One region of the Myxococcus sp. MISCRS1 genome, then DNA from elsewhere that is predicted to be linked to it. Evidence: riboswitches for the same ligand, from Rfam matches in the RefSeq annotation. Region 1 holds a riboswitch; each other region holds the start of a gene.
The links. Region 1 has a riboswitch for cobalamin ahead of OWM54_RS00525 (acyl-CoA thioesterase). Riboswitches for the same ligand answer to the same signal wherever they lie in the genome.

Region 1 (5,570 bases):
GCGTGCCGTCGCCGCCCACCGCGATGACTCCGTCGAGCTTCAGCGCCTCGCAGCGGCGCAGCACGGCGTCGGACACATCGCGCTCCACCCAACGTTCACCCTCCCTGAAGGCGTAGATGAACGGGTTGGCGCGGTTGGACGTGCCCAGGATGGTGCCGCCCTTGGGGAGGATGCCGCGCGTGTCCTCCTCGGTGAGGGGACGCGTGAGGTCGGGCTCCACCAGGCCCATGTAGCCGTTCTCGATGCCGACGAACTCGTGGCCGAACTCGTGCGTGCCCCGCTTGACGAGGCCGCGGATGAGCGCGTTGAGCCCGGGGCAGTCTCCGCCACCGGTGAGGACTCCGAGTCTCAGTGAACGGGCCATAGGGGTCGGACGCGGGTGTCAGAGGCAGGAGTGCCCACCATGACAGCGACGTCGGACCTGATGATAGGAGGCCCCCGCGCCGGGGTGCAACGCGCGAATCACCTCACGGATCGGATTTCCGAGTGGAAACGCGAGCTTCCATCAGTCCCGCTTGAGGCGGCGACGAGAGGCGACGCGGTCCAGCAGGGCCTGCAGACGGGGCTGGGGCGCCTTGGGCAGCGCCTTGTCTGTCGGAGATTGTAGGGGCATCTCCTTCGCCATCCGGTAGACCTCGATCAACCGCTCCTTGAAGAGCTCGTTGTCGGGGCGCTCCTGGACGGCGCGGCGGTAGGCGGCGGCCGCTCCCACGTAGTCCCCGAGGGCGAACAGGCGCTCACCCTCCTGGGCGGGTGAGGAGGGGCCGAGCGGGAGCTCAGGCTCCTCGGGCGGTCGGGAGGCCTCCAGCTTCTGGAGCTCCAGGGGCTGGAGGGACTCGCGGAGGTTGGCGAGCTTGTCGGCGAGCGCGCCGTCGTCCGGGAAGGCCAGGAGGAGCGCCTCATAGAGGTCGAGCGCCTCGACCAGCTCTCCACGGCGCAGCGCTCGGTCGGCGCGAGCCTCCATCTCCACCCGGGCTGCAGGATTCATCTCGGCGCGAGGTTACCCGTGCCCGACGGGGATGTCACAACGAAGGCGCGCGGGCCTGACTTCGCGGTGAGCCGGGCCGGTGGGCCTCATGCCCGTGAAGCCGTGTCTTCTGGGTATCCATGGGTTCATGCGGCCTGGCGCGTGAGTGGCCGCGTCCGGGGCTCGGGGGGCCTATGCTGCGCGGTGTGAGCCTCTCGTGGGTGGCAGGCGGGTGGTTGTTGCTGTCGGGCGCGCTCGGGACCGAGCTGCGGCGCGACGGCTACGTGCTGCGTCCGCCCGAGGGCTTCCACATGGTGCGGTGGGAGCCGTACACGGGCTCGGTGGCGGGGGCGGTGACGTTGGACGCGGAGACGCCGAGGGCCTTGTCCGCGGCGCTCGCGGATGGCGAGGGCCCGGAGGCCGCGACGATGTTGGTGTCGGTGGTGGAGCGCGGCTTCTCCGCGAGCCCGTCCGAGCGTGACGACTTCGCGTCGGCGGTGATGCAGCACTTCCAGCGGGAGCTGGGGGTGGTGCTGTCGCCGGAGCGCGTGGACCGGATTGGAGGCGATGCGCCGCGCGTGGAGGTGCTGGGGACGCTGCGGGACGCGGGGCAGACGCGCACGGTGCTGGTGGCGGGGCTCGCGTCCGAGGGGCGGCACGCGGTGGTCGTCGTCAGCGCGCCCGCGGTGCGCTGGGAGGTGCTGGCGCCGAGCGTCCGAGCCTCGCTGGAGACGTTCCGCCTGGAGCCGACGACGACGCCTGGCGTGGTTCCCCGGCGCTTGTTGGGCGCGCTCGCGGGGGCGCTGGCCGGTGCGCTGGTGGCGTCATACGCGGCGTGGCGCCGGGGGCGCGCGGGGCGGATGGCCTCCGAGTCGTGACGACCGCGCGGCTCGCGCACGAATGAATCCCCGGTGGCGCCCTGGGCGGCGCCGCGAGCGGGCCGCCTCGGAGGCGGGCGGGTCCCCGCGTGATGCCATCTGCTGGAGTGCGCGCCGGAGCCCGAGGAGCCGGCCCCGGCGCGCATTGCGTTTCAGGGCTTCACGTCACTGCGCACCCGGCTCGGGCAAGAGCGGGGGCACGGCGGTGGGCTTGCGGTGCTCATCCAGCGCCACGAGCACGAAGCGCCCGCGCGTGCACAGCTCCCGCGCGCCCGTGAGCAGGTCCTCGGCGAACATCTCCACGTCCACGGTGACGGAGGTGCGGCCCGTCGCCGTCACGCGGCTGACCAGCTCCACGAGCTGCCCCTGCTGCACGGGCATGTGGAAGTCCACGCGCTCGCTGGACGCGGTGACCACGGTGCGGCGCGTGTAGCGGCTGGCGGTGATGAACGCGGACATGTCCATCCACCTCAGGGCCTGACCTCCGAAGAGGGTGCCGTAGTGGTTGGTCTGATCGGGGAACACCATGTCCACCATCCGCGTCTCGGTGGCGGAGGAGGGGAGGGACGGCTGCATGTGACTCATGGACGGACTCCTGGCCCACGGGCCTCCCCGGACATGAAGACCTCCGAGGGCGGCGGTGGGCCGCGAGGGATGGCCTGACCTTCCCGCGAAGGCCGGGGGCGAAGCGCCACCCGGGGCGCTGTCCGCGTCCCAGATGGGCTCGAGGCAGGTTTTCGGGCTCCGTGGGCCTCCCACCACCCGCCCCTCATCGCGGCGCGTGCTGGCGTCCTAGGCGCCGTCCCTTCCCAGCCCTCGTCTGCCGAGGACCAGTGCGTTCGACGGCGTTCGTTCCCACTGACCGCTGCGGGGCAGCTCCGGATTCACACCGGATTCCCTTGCTAAACCTCGTGGACCCCCACGAGGCACCTCGGGCGGGGCGGACCCTACCCGCTGCCCGGCGCGTCGCCAACAGGGCAGGTGGGTCGACGAGCGCACCGGAGGCCTCATGCCCCGCCACTCGGTACCCCCGCGCGCGCGGCGCTGGGATAGCGTGCGCCGCATCCATGTTCGTCTTCCTCCTCGTCGCCGTGCTGGGGCAGGCGCCGGCCGTCGCCCCATCCGAACCGGGCGCGCCCTCCGCCGTCCGAAGCCAACCCGACGTCGTGCCCGCTCCCGCGCCCGAGCCGCCTCCGGCCGTGTTGCCCCCGGCCACCCACGAGCTCTTCCAGCGCATCCAGAACCGCGTCGCCCAGGTGCGCATCATCGAGCGCCGCTCGGGCACGCGCTCCTCCATCGGCTCCGCCTTCTTCGTCTCGGCCGACGGGTACGCCATCACCAACTACCACGTGGTCTCCGACGTGGTGCTCCACCCGGAGGACTACACCGCGCAGCTCGTGCTGCGCACCGGCGGGGAGCCCGTGCCCGCGCGCCTGGTGGACGTGGACGTGGTGCACGACCTGGCCGTCATCCGCATGGATGAACCGGTGAAGGACTACTTCGTCCTGGAGGACCGCGAGCCGCCCCAGGGCGCGCGCCTGTTCGCCATGGGCAACCCCCATGACCTGGGCACCACCATCGTCGAGGGCACGTACAACGGCTTCATCCAGGACTCGCTCTACGAGCGCCTGCACTTCAGCGGCGCCATCAACCCGGGCATGAGCGGCGGCCCGACGCTGACGGGGCAGGGCACCGTGGTGGGCGTCAACGTGGCCACCATGGGCAACCAGCTGGGCTTCCTGGTGCCGGTGCACCGCGCGAGGACGCTGCTCGGCCGGGCGCTGAAGATGGCGCCGGACGCGACGCCCGCGCTGCTGGAGACGGTGCGCGCGCAGCTCATCGAGAACCAGCAGCGGCTCACCGAGCAGATGCTCGCGGCCTCGCTGCCGAAGCAGACCCTGGGCAGCTACCACGTCCCGGGCCGCTGGATCCCCTTCCTCAAGTGCTGGGGCGACACGCCGCATGACCCGGAGGTGCCGTACACCGTGACGAACTACCAGTGCTCGTCCGAGGAGGACATCTACCTGTCCTCGCGGCACCGCACCGGCGTGGTGGCCTTCCTGCATCAGCAGGCCTCCAGCCAGGAGCTGGGCGCGCTGCGCTTCTCCGCGCTCTACACCGCGCTGTTCTCGCAGGACCCGGACACGGTGGAGGCCTCGCGCGAGGACGTCACCAACTTCCGGTGCACCTCCGAGTTCGTGGACGTGGGCGGGCTGCCCGTGCGCGCGGCCATGTGCCTGCGCGCGTACAAGCGCTTCCCGGGGCTCTATGACCTGGTGCTGCGCGCCGCCGCGCTCAACGCCAGCACCAGCGGGGTGGACACCAGCCTCACGCTGGGCGGCTTCACGGCGGACAACGCGCGCAAGCTGGCGCGCCGCTACCTGGAGGGGCTGTCGTGGACGAAGTGATCTTCCTGGAGGTGTTGGAGGGTGACTCCGTCCACACGCGTCACCGGCTGGATCGCTTCCCGGCCACGGTGGGCCGCGCGTACTCGAACGACGTCATCCTGGATGACCCGAAGGTCTCCGCCGAGCACCTGCGCATCGACCGCCGCGAGGACGGCGCGCTCGTGCTGCGCGACGTCGGCAGCGACAACGGCACCTGGCGCGTGCAGCCCTGGACGCAGCTGGCGGAGCTGGAGCTGGCGCCCGACACCCGCGTGGCGGTGGGGGACACGGTGCTGCGCTTCCGGGCCCGCAACCACGCGGTGCCGCCCACGGTGGTGAGCACCGTGTCCGGCGAGCCCCGCGAGCGCGTGTTCGAGCACCCGCGCGCCTTCCCCGTGGCGATGCTGTCCCTGCTGCTGTTCAGCGCGCTGGCGTCCTACCTGGGCAACTACGCGCGCACGGACTGGGGCGAGCTCACGGTGGCCCTGGTGATGCCCCTGACGCTCACGCTCCTGTGGGCCGGAGGCTGGGCGGTGGCCAGCCGCATCTCCCGTCGCCACTTCCACTACCGCGCGCACGCGACCATCGGCGCGCTGGTGCTGCTGGGCGCCGTCGCGCTGCCGCTGCTGGTGGCCGCGCTGGGCTTCAGCCTGGGCCTGGGCGCGAGCCTCTCTTGGGTGTACCACGCGACGTTCCTGCTCCTCATGGGCTGGGGGCTCTTCTGGCACCTGCGCTACGTGGCGCGGTGGGAGCCGGCGCGGCTGGTGCGGGTGCTCGTCGTGGTGACGCTGGCCTTCGGCGCCGTGTCGCGGGCGAACGATTTGCTGGGCAACGAGCCCTTCAGCACGTCGCTGGACTTCTCCCGCACGCTGCTGCCGCCCGTCTTCCGGGTGGCCCGGGCCCAGCCCGTGGAGTCCTTCTTCGAGGACCTGGACGGGCTCCAGGAGCAGGTGGACGCGCTCGCCAAGGAGGAGTAGCGCGCGACGACGCCCTGGGTGGGCTGGCGGTGTCAGACCTGGAAGGTAGCCTGCGTCGCTCGGGTGGTCGAGCGACCAGGAGGTCCAGGTGCGAGTGAGCGTGGCGCCGGAGCTGTCGTCGTTCCGGGAGGTGGCGCGTGGGTTGTTGGTGCGCGGCATGCCTCCGGACCGGGTGGAGTTCGAACAGGGGCAGGGGGCGTGGACGCAGTGGGTGGACCCGCTCCTGTCCGGTGGTGGCGCCCGGGCCGTCCCGGCGCTGCCCGCGGACTTCCTGTCCCTGGCGGAGAAGGTGGTGTGTCACCGGGATCCGGAGCGCTTCGCGCTGCTGTACCGCGTGCTGTGGCGGCTGACGCACGGTGAG
Region 2 (5,570 bases), 6.5 Mb from region 1:
GGGCCTCCAGCACCTTCCTGCGCAGGCCCGAGGTGACGCTGTCGGTCGAGGTGAAGAACCTGCTCGACGCGCGGGTGCAGGATTTCACCGGCTTCCCGCTGCCAGGGCGCGCGGCGTACGCGACGCTCGCGGTGTCGCTCGAGCCGGCTCCTTCTGCTCCCGAGGGCTCGAATGCACCGCGCGCTCCGTGAGCCCGGACGCCGGAGTTGTTCCGGAGCGCGTGGCGTGCGAGGTGACACCGCGCCGTCGCCAGTCGGTGTGCGGTCCTCTCAGCCGCCCGCGCAACTCTCGCTGGGCCGCTCGGCTCATGAGCTGCGCGCCCTGCGCGCTCGCGTGCCCATGCCGGTCGTTCACGGCACCCGTTGCAGCGCCGTCCTCTCGCAGGGGGCATCTCGCACGCACGCTCCTCGCGTCCGGTTCGTCCGTGGGGCCCGCTCGCGAGGTGCGCGTCGCATGTGTTCGCTCTCCCTGGCACCGGTCGTTCGCGGTGATGCCGCGCCTGCCTTCCCCTTCCTGAGGACTCGATGCTTCCTGTTCCTTCCTTCGTAGCGCCCAGGCTGCTCGTCCTGTCGCTGCTCTGTGCCTCGGCGCTCGTGCTCACGGGCTGTCCGGATGAGGGCGTGGTCTGCACCTCCGGCCTCGTCGTCTGTGACGGCGCCTGCGTGGACACGCGGAGCGACACCGCGCACTGCGGCGCCTGTGGCACCACGTGCTCCTCGGGGGAGGTCTGTCAGGACGGCGCCTGTGGTTGCCGCGCGGGCACCGAGTCCTGCAACGGCGCCTGCGTGGACACCGCGACGGATGTCGCCCACTGCGGCGCGTGTGGCTCGGCCTGTGCCGCCGGGCAGGTCTGCGAGTCCGGCACCTGTCGCGAGGGCTGCTCCGAGGGGCTGCTGCGCTGCTCCGGCGCGTGCGTGGACGGCCAGACGGACGCGCTCCACTGCGGCGCCTGCGGCAACGTGTGCCCCGACGCGCAGTCCTGCCGCTCCGGGCGTTGCACCTACGACGTCGTGGCCGCGTGCTTCACCAACGGACAGCTCGTGGGCCTCCAGGCGGGGACGGACCAGCTCGGACCTCGCCGAGAGTTCGGCGCGGGCATCCAGGCGCTCGCGTCCTGGGATGGCTTCGTGCTCGGCGCGGACATGACCAACGGCAAGCTGCTCCAGGCGCCTGGAGGCAACCTGGGCGCGCTCGTCGAGGAGGACTCGCTGGGCGTCGTGTCCGGCTCCCCCAATGACATCCTCGTGGACCCGCCCCACGTGTACGTCATCGACTCGGTGAACAACACGCTCCAGGTGCTCCGCCGTGACGGCCCGTCCCACGGCAACGGCCTGGGCCTGCGCACCGTGGGGCAGTTGAACCTCGGCCCGAACACCAGCCCCCAGGCGCTCGCGCGCTTCGGCGACCTGCTCTACATCCCGCTCTTCGGCACCGGCAGCTCCAACTTCCAGCACGGCAACGCCGTGGCGCGCGTGGACATCTCCGACCCCACGCAGCCGCGCAAGGTGGACACGCTGTCGCTCACCGGCCTGGACCTGAAGCCCTTCGACGGCACGGGCTCCATGCCCCTGCCGTTCTCGGTGACGGCGACGCGCACCCACGTGTACGTGGCGCTCACCAACCTCAACCCCGCCAACGACTACCGCCCCAACGGGCCGGGCATGCTCGCGCGCATCGACCCCGCCACCGGCGCCGTCAGCGCCATCGACCTGGGCCAGGAGCGCTGCCTCAACGCGGGCTACGTGGAAGCCGTCGGTGACCAGCTCGTGGTCGCCTGCATCGGTGAGGCCATCTACGACACGGCCAACGGCTACCTCGCCACGTCCGTTCGCTCCACGGGGCTGGTGCTGGTGAAGAACGATGTCCCCGTGGCCTCCTACGCGCTGAATCCTGGCTGTCAGCCCGGCGCACCGGGTTGCCTGTTGTCGGTGGCCAGCCGCTTCGCCGTGTCCCGTGGCGCGGTGTACCTGGCGGACACCAACGCGGGCCGCGTCTTCGTCGTGGAGGTCGGTGACGGCACCCTCACCGAGCGCAGGGGCTACTCCACGCCCACCGCGAAGGGCCCCGCGCTGGAGGCGTGCCCGGTGGACCCTCGACGCCCCGTGTCCAACGCCATCGACGTCACCGCGCTCCATTGACAATGCCTGTCGCCCGCCATATCCCGGCCGCGTCCTCGGTGCCGTCGTGCGAACCACGGCGGCTCTAGGGAACCCGGTGCGAATCCGGGACTGCCCCGCAGCGGTGTGCAGGAACGACCGCCGTCATTGAAGCACTGGTCCCTCACGGGACTGGGAAGCGACGGCCACTAGGTGGGCGCCCTCCGGGGCTCCCGCGCCTGCGAGTCCGAAAACCTGCCGTGGACCCGTGCCCCTTGGGCACGGACATCACCGAGGCCTCCGAGGGGAGGCGGCGGAGGCGTCAGCCCATTCACCGCGCACCGTGGGGTGCTCGGGTGCCCGCCTTCGACCGCGTCCTCCTGGAAGCCCACCCGCCCGTGGGGGCGGAGAGGGACGAGGACGCAGATGAAGACGGCTGAATCGAAGCGCGCGAAACCTTGGATGAAGTCCGCATCACTGGCCGTGGCCTCCTTCGCCGTGGCCCTGCTCGGCACCGGTTGCAACCCGGAGTGTGTCGACCCGTTCGACTGCCGCGCCGACAATGGCGAGGCCCCCGCGGGACAGCAGTGGGTCTGCGTCGACGAGCGGTGCGAGACCGAGCCCCTCCCCACCACCCCGACCCCCGATGCGGGGACGCCGGATTCGGGCACGCCCGACGCGGGCCCGCCGGACTCCGGGACGCCGGATTCTGGTACGCCGGACTCCGGCACGCCCGACGCGGGTCAGCCGGACTCGGGCACGCCCGACGCGGGTGAGCCGGATGCAGGTGCGCCGGACGCGGGTGAGCCGGATGCCGGCCCCGTGGTGGTCGACTGCGCGACGGTGCCGCTGGACCCGAAGCTGGGCACGCTCGTGCTCCAGCCGGGCTTCGTCGCCGCCGAGTCCGTGGCGCTGTCGCCGGACATCCTCGCGCTCGGTGCTTCTCCGGGCCCCACGTATGCGTTCTACGGCATCCAGGGACGAGGCAAGGACGCCGCGCTGTACTCGCTGGGCACCTGGCCCGACCTCCTGCCGGGCACCACGAAGCTCTTCGACATCATCACCCCCGCGGACCGCGAGGGCGGCGCCACGGTGTACCCGAACGGCTATGTCATCAACGACGGCCTGCGCGTCTTCACCGGCTACACGCTGGGCGCCACGGGCTCGCCGGGCAACGTCGCCGCGTATGACCTGGCCACGCCGGCCCACTCGAGCTTCGTCGTCGCGCCCAAGAACTTCTCCGCGGCGGCCTTCTCGTCCGGGGAGCTGAGCGCGGTGCTCGTCAACGGCGGCGGTCTGGGCTCGGCCTCCGACCTGGCTGTCTATGGTCTCGTGACGTCCACGGACCCCATGGGCACGGTGCGCGCGGTCAACTTCCCGCAGGGTGACGTGGTGGGAAGCGGCTTCACCGCCGTGACGGACACGGGCGTCGCCGCGCTGGGCTACTTCGACCAGAACTTCGTCAACGTCCTCCACGGCGTGGCGCCCACGACGCTCGCCACCGCCATCACCAGCGGCACGCCGCTGGACCTGGGCACGCAAGCGAAGGTCGACGTGGGCAGCGACTTCAACGACGTCGCGGCCTTCGGCGGTGGCGTGGTGCTCAACCGCGGCGCCTACGCTCCCCCGGACTACGACTTCGTCGCCACCGACGTGTCCCGCTACGCGCTGTCCGTCGGCGCGAATGACGCCGTGACGGTGGGCGCGCGCGTGCCCGTGCTCACCTACGTCAACCAGTGCACCACGGTGCGGATGCTCAAGGCGCTCGGCTCCGACGTGCTCGTCGGCGTGGCTGACCGCAACGGCCGGCGCCTGGTGCGCCTCCAGGTGGCGCCGTGAGCACGCGCGCCTCCTCGTGGTTCGGTCGCGGCACCGTGCTCGCCCTGGCGCTGAGCCTGTCCGCGTGCGGTGGGGACGAGGCTCCCGTCACGGACGACGACGCGGGGCCCGGTGACTCGGGGACCGACGCGAGCCCCTCGCGGCCCGCGGACCCGTACGCCGACGAAGTGGTCGAGTACCTGCCCGGCCCCGGCGCGGGCTTCGGACAGGACCGCTTCCCGTCCATCGTCCTGGGCGCGCCGGTGGGCGCGGGGCTGGACAGCGGCTCGCTGGATGTCCTCTCGCTGGGGCAGGGTGGCTCCATCACCCTGCGCTTCACGGACCTCGCGGTGGTGGATGGCCCGGGCGTGGACCTGCTCGTCTTCGAGAACGGCTTCCTCATCGCCGGAGGCCCGCGCGCCTTCACCGAGCGGGGCCGCGTCTCGGTGAGCGATGACGGCGTGCAGTGGCACGAGTTCCCCTGCGCCCCCTCGGACGCGACGAACAACTACCCGGGCTGCGCGGGCGTGCGTCCCGTGACGGCCAACCCCGCCGCTGGCATCAGCGCCACGGACCCCGCCGTGGCCGGCGGTGACGGGTTCGACCTGGCCACCGTGGGCCTCGCCCGGGCGCGCTACGTGCGCATCGTCGACGCGGGCACCAACGGCTCGGCGGGCACCTCCGCGGGGTTCGACCTGGACGCCGTCGCCGTGGTGAACGGCGTGTCGCTGACCGCCGCGCCATGACGGACCTGGACCGCCGCGCCGCGCTCCTCACGTTGGCCCGGGGCGGCTGTGCCCTGGCCACGCTGGGCGCGGGGTGCGGCGGCGAGTGGCGGGAGGCCATCGTCCTGGCCCCTCCGCCCGAGGGCGCCTCCTGCCCCGACCTCCCCCAGCCCGGCACCGCCGCCGAGGGCTGGGTGGAGGTGCGGCTCGAAGCGCATCCGGGCCTCGAGTCCCCCGGAGGCCACGCCCGGGTGCATGCGCCTGAGGCCCTGCTGGACGTGCTGCTCGTCCACACGACGCCCGGGTGCTTCGTGGCGCTGTGGCGCATCTGCACGCACGGCGACTGCGGCGTGGACTGGCGGCCCGGGGAGGGCGTGGTGGAGTGCCCCTGTCACGGCTCGCGCTTCGCCCTGGACGGCGCCGTCCTCCAGGGCCCGGCCCGGCGGCCGCTGGCGGCGTTCACCGCGGTGCGGCAAGGCGCGTCCGTCTTCATCCACCGACCCCGCTGAGCCCCGCACCCGAGGGAGCGGCCCGGCGCACTGTCAGTCCTGACCCGGCGACGGGCCTTTGCGCCGGGAGTCCGGGTCAGCCCCGTCCCCCTCCGGGGCACAGGTCTCCCTCTCTTACGTTGAGAGAGAGTCGTGTAATGTCGGGGATTCGATGTGGCAGATCATCATCAACGGGCCCGGCTACTTCGACACGTCCTATGACTTGCCCGAGGGCGTGACGAGCCTGGGCCGCGCCGACGAGAACGACATCGTGCTGGGCGGAGACCTGGTCTCGCGCCGGCACGCGCGCCTCTACGTGGAGGCGGACATCCTGCGCATCGAGGACCTGGGCAGCCGCAACGGCAGCCGCGTCAACGGCGCGCCCCTGCAGGGCTCCCGGCAGCTGTCCCCCGGCGACTCCGTGGCGCTGGGCGAGAACACGC
Region 3 (5,570 bases), 5.3 Mb from region 1:
GTCTGCGCCTGCTCGCGCATGAATTGAGCGACGTAGTAGGGGCCGCAGCCGCCCTTGCCGGACCCGCCGCTGCCCTTCCAACCGCAGAAGGACTGCACGCCGGGCCACGCGCCCGTCGTCGCGCCCGTGCGGCGGTTGGCGTAGAGGACGCCCGCCTCGGCCTGGGCCATGAAGCGCTCCACCTCCTCGGCATCGCGGCTGAAGATGCCGGCGGTGAGGCCGTAGTCGCAGTCATTGGCCCGCAGGAGCGCCTCGTCCAACGTCGAGAAGCGCGTCACGCCGACGAAGGGCAGGAACAGCTCGTCGCGCATGAGGCGATGTCCGTGCGAGAGCGCCACCACCGTGGGCTCCACGAAGTGGCCCTCCTCGAGCGCGGCCTCCAGACGGGGACGTCCACCTCCCGCAATCACCGCGCCGTCCTGGCGGGCCTCATCCACCGCGCGCTCGAAGCGCTTCACCGCCGCCGCGTTGATGACGGGGCCGGTGAAGACGGACGCGAGCGACGGGTCACCCACCCGCGCGTCACGCGCCTTCGCGGCGAGGCCGTCGGTGAACGCGTTGTACAGCGACTCGTGCACGTAGATGCGCGACAGGGCGCTGCACTTCTGACCGGACATGCCGAAGGCGGAGCGGAAGCAACCCTCGATGGCGGCCTCCAGGTCCGCGTCGCGACAGACGATGGCGGGGTTCTTCCCGCCCAGCTCCAGGAGGCACGGCCGCACGCGGCCCGTGGACATCCGCCGGTGCAGCTCCATGCCCACCGCCTTGCTGCCGGTGAAGGACACGCCGTCGATGCCGGGGTGGCGCACCAGCGCCGCGCCCACCGCCTCGCCCTCGCCGTGCGCGACCTGGAAGACGCCCGGAGGCAGGCCCGCGTCGACGAGCGCCTGGTACAGGCCCTCCGCGCACCAGGGCGTCTCCTCGCTGGGCTTGAGGATGACGCTGTTGCCGCCGAGCAGCGCGCCGCCGCTCATCCCCGCCGCGAGCGCGAGCGGGAAGTTGAACGGCGAGATGATGACGAAGACGCCATAGGGCCGCAGCACGCTGCGCGTGTCCTCGTTGGGGGACAGCCGCGCCATGGGCCGCGAGTAGCCCTCCGCCTGCTCGAGCTGACCCGCGTAGTAGCGCAGCAGGTCCGCGGACTCCTCCACGTCACCGAGCGACTCGAGCCGGCTCTTGCCCACCTCCAGCGTCATGCGCGCGGACAGCTCCATGCGCCGCTCGGAGATGAGGTCCGCGGCGCGGCGGAGGATGCGCACGCGCTCCTGCCACGGCGTCGCGCCCCAGCCGCGCTGGGCCTCGCGCGCCACGCGCACCACGCGGTCCACCTCGGCCACGGGCGTGCGGTGGACGGACACGAGCAGCTCGTCCGGCCGCGCGGGGTTGCGGCTCTGAAGCAGGTCTCCACTCCGGAACGCCTCGCCGCCGAGCCACGACGGCAGCTCTCCGCCCAGCGTCGAGCGCACGGCGGCGAGCGCCTCGTCGAACTGCGCGTGCAGCGCGGACAGGTCCGCCTCCAGCACCGAGTAGGTGATGCGGAAACTCATGACGCCTCCTGGAAGAAGTGGTGGATGCCGCGGGCGAGCGTGTCGACCAGTTCGTCGACCTCCGCCTCGGTGATGACCAACGGGGGGCCGACCATGAGCAGGTCCCCGTTCGTCCCGTCCGCGTGGCCCGTGTTGGACCAGAGGACCAGCCCCCGCTCGAACAGCGCCGACAGCAGTCGCTCGATGACCTTGCGCGCGCGTGGGAAGGGGCGCTTGCTCGCGGTGTCCTCGACCAGCTCGATGCCGGCCATCAGCCCCACGCCCTGCACGGAGCCGACATGCGGCAGCGCGCCCAGCGCCTCACGCAGGCGGCGCTGGAGGTGCGCGCCCACGCGCCCGGCGTGGGCCACCAGGTCGTGCCGCTCGTAGTAGTCGAGCACCGCCAGCCCCGCCGCCGTCATCGCGGGCGCCTGGAGGTACGTCTGCGCGTGCATGAAGCCGCCCGAGCCCCGGCGCAGCTCCTCCAGGTGCTCCTCGCGGATGAGCAGCGCGCTCAAGGGCGCGTAGCCCCCGCTGATGCCCTTGCCGAGCACCAGCACGTCCGGGGTGAAGTGGAACAGGTCGCTGGCGAAGAAGCGGCCGGTGCGCCCGCAGCCGCACATGACCTCGTCGGCGATGGTGAGGATGCCGTGCTCGCGGCACACGGCGCTCACGCGCTCGAAGTACCCGGGCGGTGGAGGCGACGCGCCCGCGGACGAGCCGATGACGGGCTCCGCGATGAAGGCGGCGATGGTGTCCGGGCCCTCGCGGCGAATCGTCTCCTCGAGCAGCCGCGCGTAGTGCTCGGCGCCGTCGCGCGCGTAGTTCTCCAGCCCGGAGCGGTACGGGTACGGCGCGGGCGTGGTGACGACCTCCGCCAGCAGGGGGCCGAAGAAGGTCTTGTAGTGGGGCCGCCCCGACAGCGAGAGCGCGTACAGCGTGTTGCCGTGGTAGCCGGGCACGCGCGCGATGACCTTGCCGCGCTGGGGCTGGCCGCGCTCGACCCAGAGCTGGCGGACGAACTTCACCGCGGCCTCCACCGCCTCGGAGCCCGAGCCGAGGAACGCGGCGCGCGTGAGCCCCTGGGGCGCGAGGGCGCACAGGCGCGTGGCGAGCGCCTCGGTGACGTCGGTGGTGAAGTGGGTGCCGTTGACGTAGGCGACGCGCAGCAGCTGCTCATGGATGCGGTCCGCCACCTCGCGGTTGCCGTGACCCACGCTGGCCACGAGCGCACCGGCGGAGGCGTCGAGGTAGCGCTTGCCGCTCGCGTCGAAGAGGTGGACGCCCTGGCCGTGCGTCACCACGGGGAAGTCGCGCGCGAGATTGCGCAGCAGCACGTTCCCCTGGGGGTAGCGCACCGTGTGCCTGGCTTCGTCCCGCATCGTCCGTCCTCCACGCAGCGCGGACGACCGGAGGTCGCCCGACAGGGCTCCCGCGTGGAAGAAGGGCAGTCACGATGCGCGCGTGAGCGCACACCAGGCCCCGACTGGAGCCCACGGACCGACCTTCGCCCCCACGGGCGACTGGAGACACGGGGGATGGAGGTCGGAGAAGTCGAGCGTGCGTGAGGGCCCGTCGAGGCACGAGCGCCGCTCGAACCTTCCGGCCGTCCCACGCGGCTCCAGGTCGAAACCGTCCGTGGATTTCTCCCACGGTCGGATGCGGGCAGGTCTTCGGGCTCGTGAGCGCTTCGGCCTTGGGGGCCGGCTTCCTACGACTCGTCGCTTCCCAGCTCCCCAGGGGAACCAGTGCGGATGACGAGGCTCGTTCTCACTTACCGCTGCGGGGCAGCCCCGGATTCGAACCGGGTTCCCTTTTAAGCTCGGACCGAGGTCCGAGCACCAACATGGGGCGGTATGTACTGTTCGCCTCTTCGGACTGTCAAGCGAAGCGCCGGTGCGCGCTCGACGCGCGGGGACGTGACGTCTGCCGGTGCGCGGGGATGTTCGACGAGCAACCTGCCGTGCATGAGCGCTGGCGCATCCCGCGCGCAGGCGTCACCTTCATCGGTGGCGCTCCGCGTCGGAGGACGCCTCCAGACCATGGCTCCGTCCGCCGCGAACACCGCCGCCGCGCCCTTCACGTTCACCCGTGCACAGAGGGTGTTCACGATGTCGGGCGCGCTGCTCGGGCTGCTGCTCGCGGCGCTGGACCAGACGATTGTCGCCACGGCGGGTCCCTCCATCCAGGCGGACCTGGGCATCTCCCCCGCGCTCTATCCGTGGCTGACGACGTCGTACCTGGTCGCGTCGACGATGATGGTGCCCGTGTGGGGGAAGCTGTCGGACCTGCTGGGCCGGCGCATTGTGCTGGCGGCGGGAATCGTCGTGTTCCTGCTGGGCAGCTTCCTGTGCGGCGTGTCGCGCTCGACGCTGACGCTCATCCTGTACCGCGCGGTGCAGGGGGTGGGCAGCGCGGCGCTCTTCACCGCGTCGCTGTCGGTGGTGGCGGACCTCTATCCGCCGCGCGAGCGAGGCAAGTACCAGGGCCTGTTCGGCGCGATGTTCGGCCTGTCGAGCGTGGTGGGGCCGCTGGCGGGAGGCTTCATCACGGACCGGCTGGGGTGGCACTGGGTGTTCTTCATCAACCTGCCGGTGGGCGCGGTGGCGCTCGCGCTCGTGCTCTCGCGCATGCCGGCGCTCAAGCCGCCGGGGGCCTCGCGCGGGAGGCTGGATGTGACGGGCGCGGTGCTGCTGGCGCTGGCGGTGGTGCCGCTCCTGCTCGCGCTCAGCCTGGGACGTGGCGCGGAGCAGGTGGCGCACGGTGGCGGCTGGGCGTGGAGCTCGTGGCAGGTGCTGGGGTTGTTCGCGCTCGCGGCGGTGGGGACGGTGTTGTTCCTGCGCGAGGAGAGGCGCGCGCAGGAGCCGCTGCTGGACCTGAAGCTGTTCCAGGACCGGACGTTCGCGCTGGGGAACGCGGCGGTGTTCGTCATCGGCGCGGTGTTCCTGTCGGGCGTGGTGTTCCTGCCGCTGTTCATGGTGAACGTGGTGGGGCTGTCGGCCACGCACGCGGGGCTGACGTTGACGCCGCTGACGTTGGGCGTGGTGGCGGGCAACATCCTCAGCGGTCAGCTGGTGTCGCGCATCGGCCGGTACAAGGGGCTGATGCTGGGCTCGCTGGTGGTGTTGATGGTGGGCTTCACGGTGATGGGGTTCACGCTGACGCCCACGTCGACGCAGACGGAGGTCACGGTGAAGATGGTCCTGGTGGGCGTGGGCCTGGGACCGTCGATTCCGCTCTACACGCTGGCCATCCAGAACGCGGTGTCACCCCAGCGCATCGGCGTGGCCACGGCGATGGCCACGTTCTTCCGTCAGCTCGGGATGACGCTGGGCGTGGCGCTGCTCGGCGCGGTGTTCGCGACGACGCTGTCGCATCAGCTGGGCACCCGCGTGGCGAGCGCCACGGAGGGACTGCAGCCGAAGCTGCGCGCCGAGCTGGCGTCCGCGGTGCCCGGTGTCGACGGGAGCGAGGCGGGCCCCGCGCAGTCGGCCTTCCAGGCGGAGAAGGTGAAGGAGCGCGTGCGCGCGGAGCTGGAGGCCGAGCGGCAGGCCCTTCAGCGCCCGGAGGTACGGGAGCAACGTGCGAAGGAAACGGCGCCCTCCGATGCGCGCGAGCAGCCTGCCGCGGCGTCAGCGCTCTCCGCTGTGGACGCGAAGGAACAGCGGGCGCTGGAGGCGGTCGACCGGACGGCGCTGGCGCTGAAGGAGTCCTTCACGCGGGCGGTGGAGGCGGTGTACCGCTGCGCCATCTTCGTCGCGCTGCTCGCGTTCCTGGTGACACTGCGGCTGCCCGAACAACCCCTGCAACGCGGGCGCGCGCGGGCACCGGCACCCACGGAATGAGCTCGGCGGCGCGCAACGCGCACGGAGGCGGACCGGGCCTTGCGCCGGTACACACGCCAGTGCGCGAGGGCACCGGGGCGGTGTGCCGGGCATCACCACCACGGACGGGACAGCGCCGGGCTCACGCGGCGGTGAGCGCGGAGGACTCCGAGTCGAGCGTGTAGATGCGCACGGGGTGGGGCACGCCCTTGACGGGGTG

Region 2: linked by a shared signal. The riboswitch ahead of OWM54_RS26620 (hypothetical protein) and the one ahead of OWM54_RS00525 (acyl-CoA thioesterase) in region 1 are both predicted to bind cobalamin.
Region 3: linked by a shared signal. The riboswitch ahead of OWM54_RS21680 (aspartate aminotransferase family protein) and the one ahead of OWM54_RS00525 (acyl-CoA thioesterase) in region 1 are both predicted to bind cobalamin.

Annotation. Positions count from the first base shown of each region.
Region 1 is NZ_JAPNKB010000001.1:168,071-173,640, reverse strand. Features, by position in the region: gene OWM54_RS00540 (6-phosphofructokinase) at 1-364, opposite strand, end outside; gene OWM54_RS00535 (hypothetical protein) at 506-988, opposite strand; gene OWM54_RS00530 (hypothetical protein) at 1,162-1,845, shown strand; gene OWM54_RS00525 (acyl-CoA thioesterase) at 2,011-2,430, opposite strand; cobalamin riboswitch at 2,556-2,794, opposite strand; gene OWM54_RS00520 (S1C family serine protease) at 2,913-4,253, shown strand; gene OWM54_RS00515 (FHA domain-containing protein) at 4,241-5,209, shown strand; gene OWM54_RS00510 (DUF4130 domain-containing protein) at 5,298-5,570, shown strand, end outside.
Region 2 is NZ_JAPNKB010000001.1:6,673,123-6,678,692, forward strand. Features, by position in the region: gene OWM54_RS26610 (TonB-dependent receptor plug domain-containing protein) at 1-191, shown strand, start outside; gene OWM54_RS26615 (MXAN_6577-like cysteine-rich protein) at 525-2,138, shown strand; cobalamin riboswitch at 2,158-2,374, shown strand; gene OWM54_RS26620 (hypothetical protein) at 2,559-3,935, shown strand; gene OWM54_RS26625 (cell surface protein) at 3,932-4,660, shown strand; gene OWM54_RS26630 (ubiquinol-cytochrome c reductase iron-sulfur subunit) at 4,657-5,148, shown strand; gene OWM54_RS26635 (FHA domain-containing protein) at 5,300-5,570, shown strand, end outside.
Region 3 is NZ_JAPNKB010000001.1:5,460,643-5,466,212, reverse strand. Features, by position in the region: gene OWM54_RS21685 (aldehyde dehydrogenase family protein) at 1-1,547, opposite strand, end outside; gene OWM54_RS21680 (aspartate aminotransferase family protein) at 1,544-2,908, opposite strand; cobalamin riboswitch at 3,173-3,387, opposite strand; gene OWM54_RS21675 (MDR family MFS transporter) at 3,569-5,371, shown strand; gene OWM54_RS21670 (adenylate/guanylate cyclase domain-containing protein) at 5,493-5,570, opposite strand, start outside.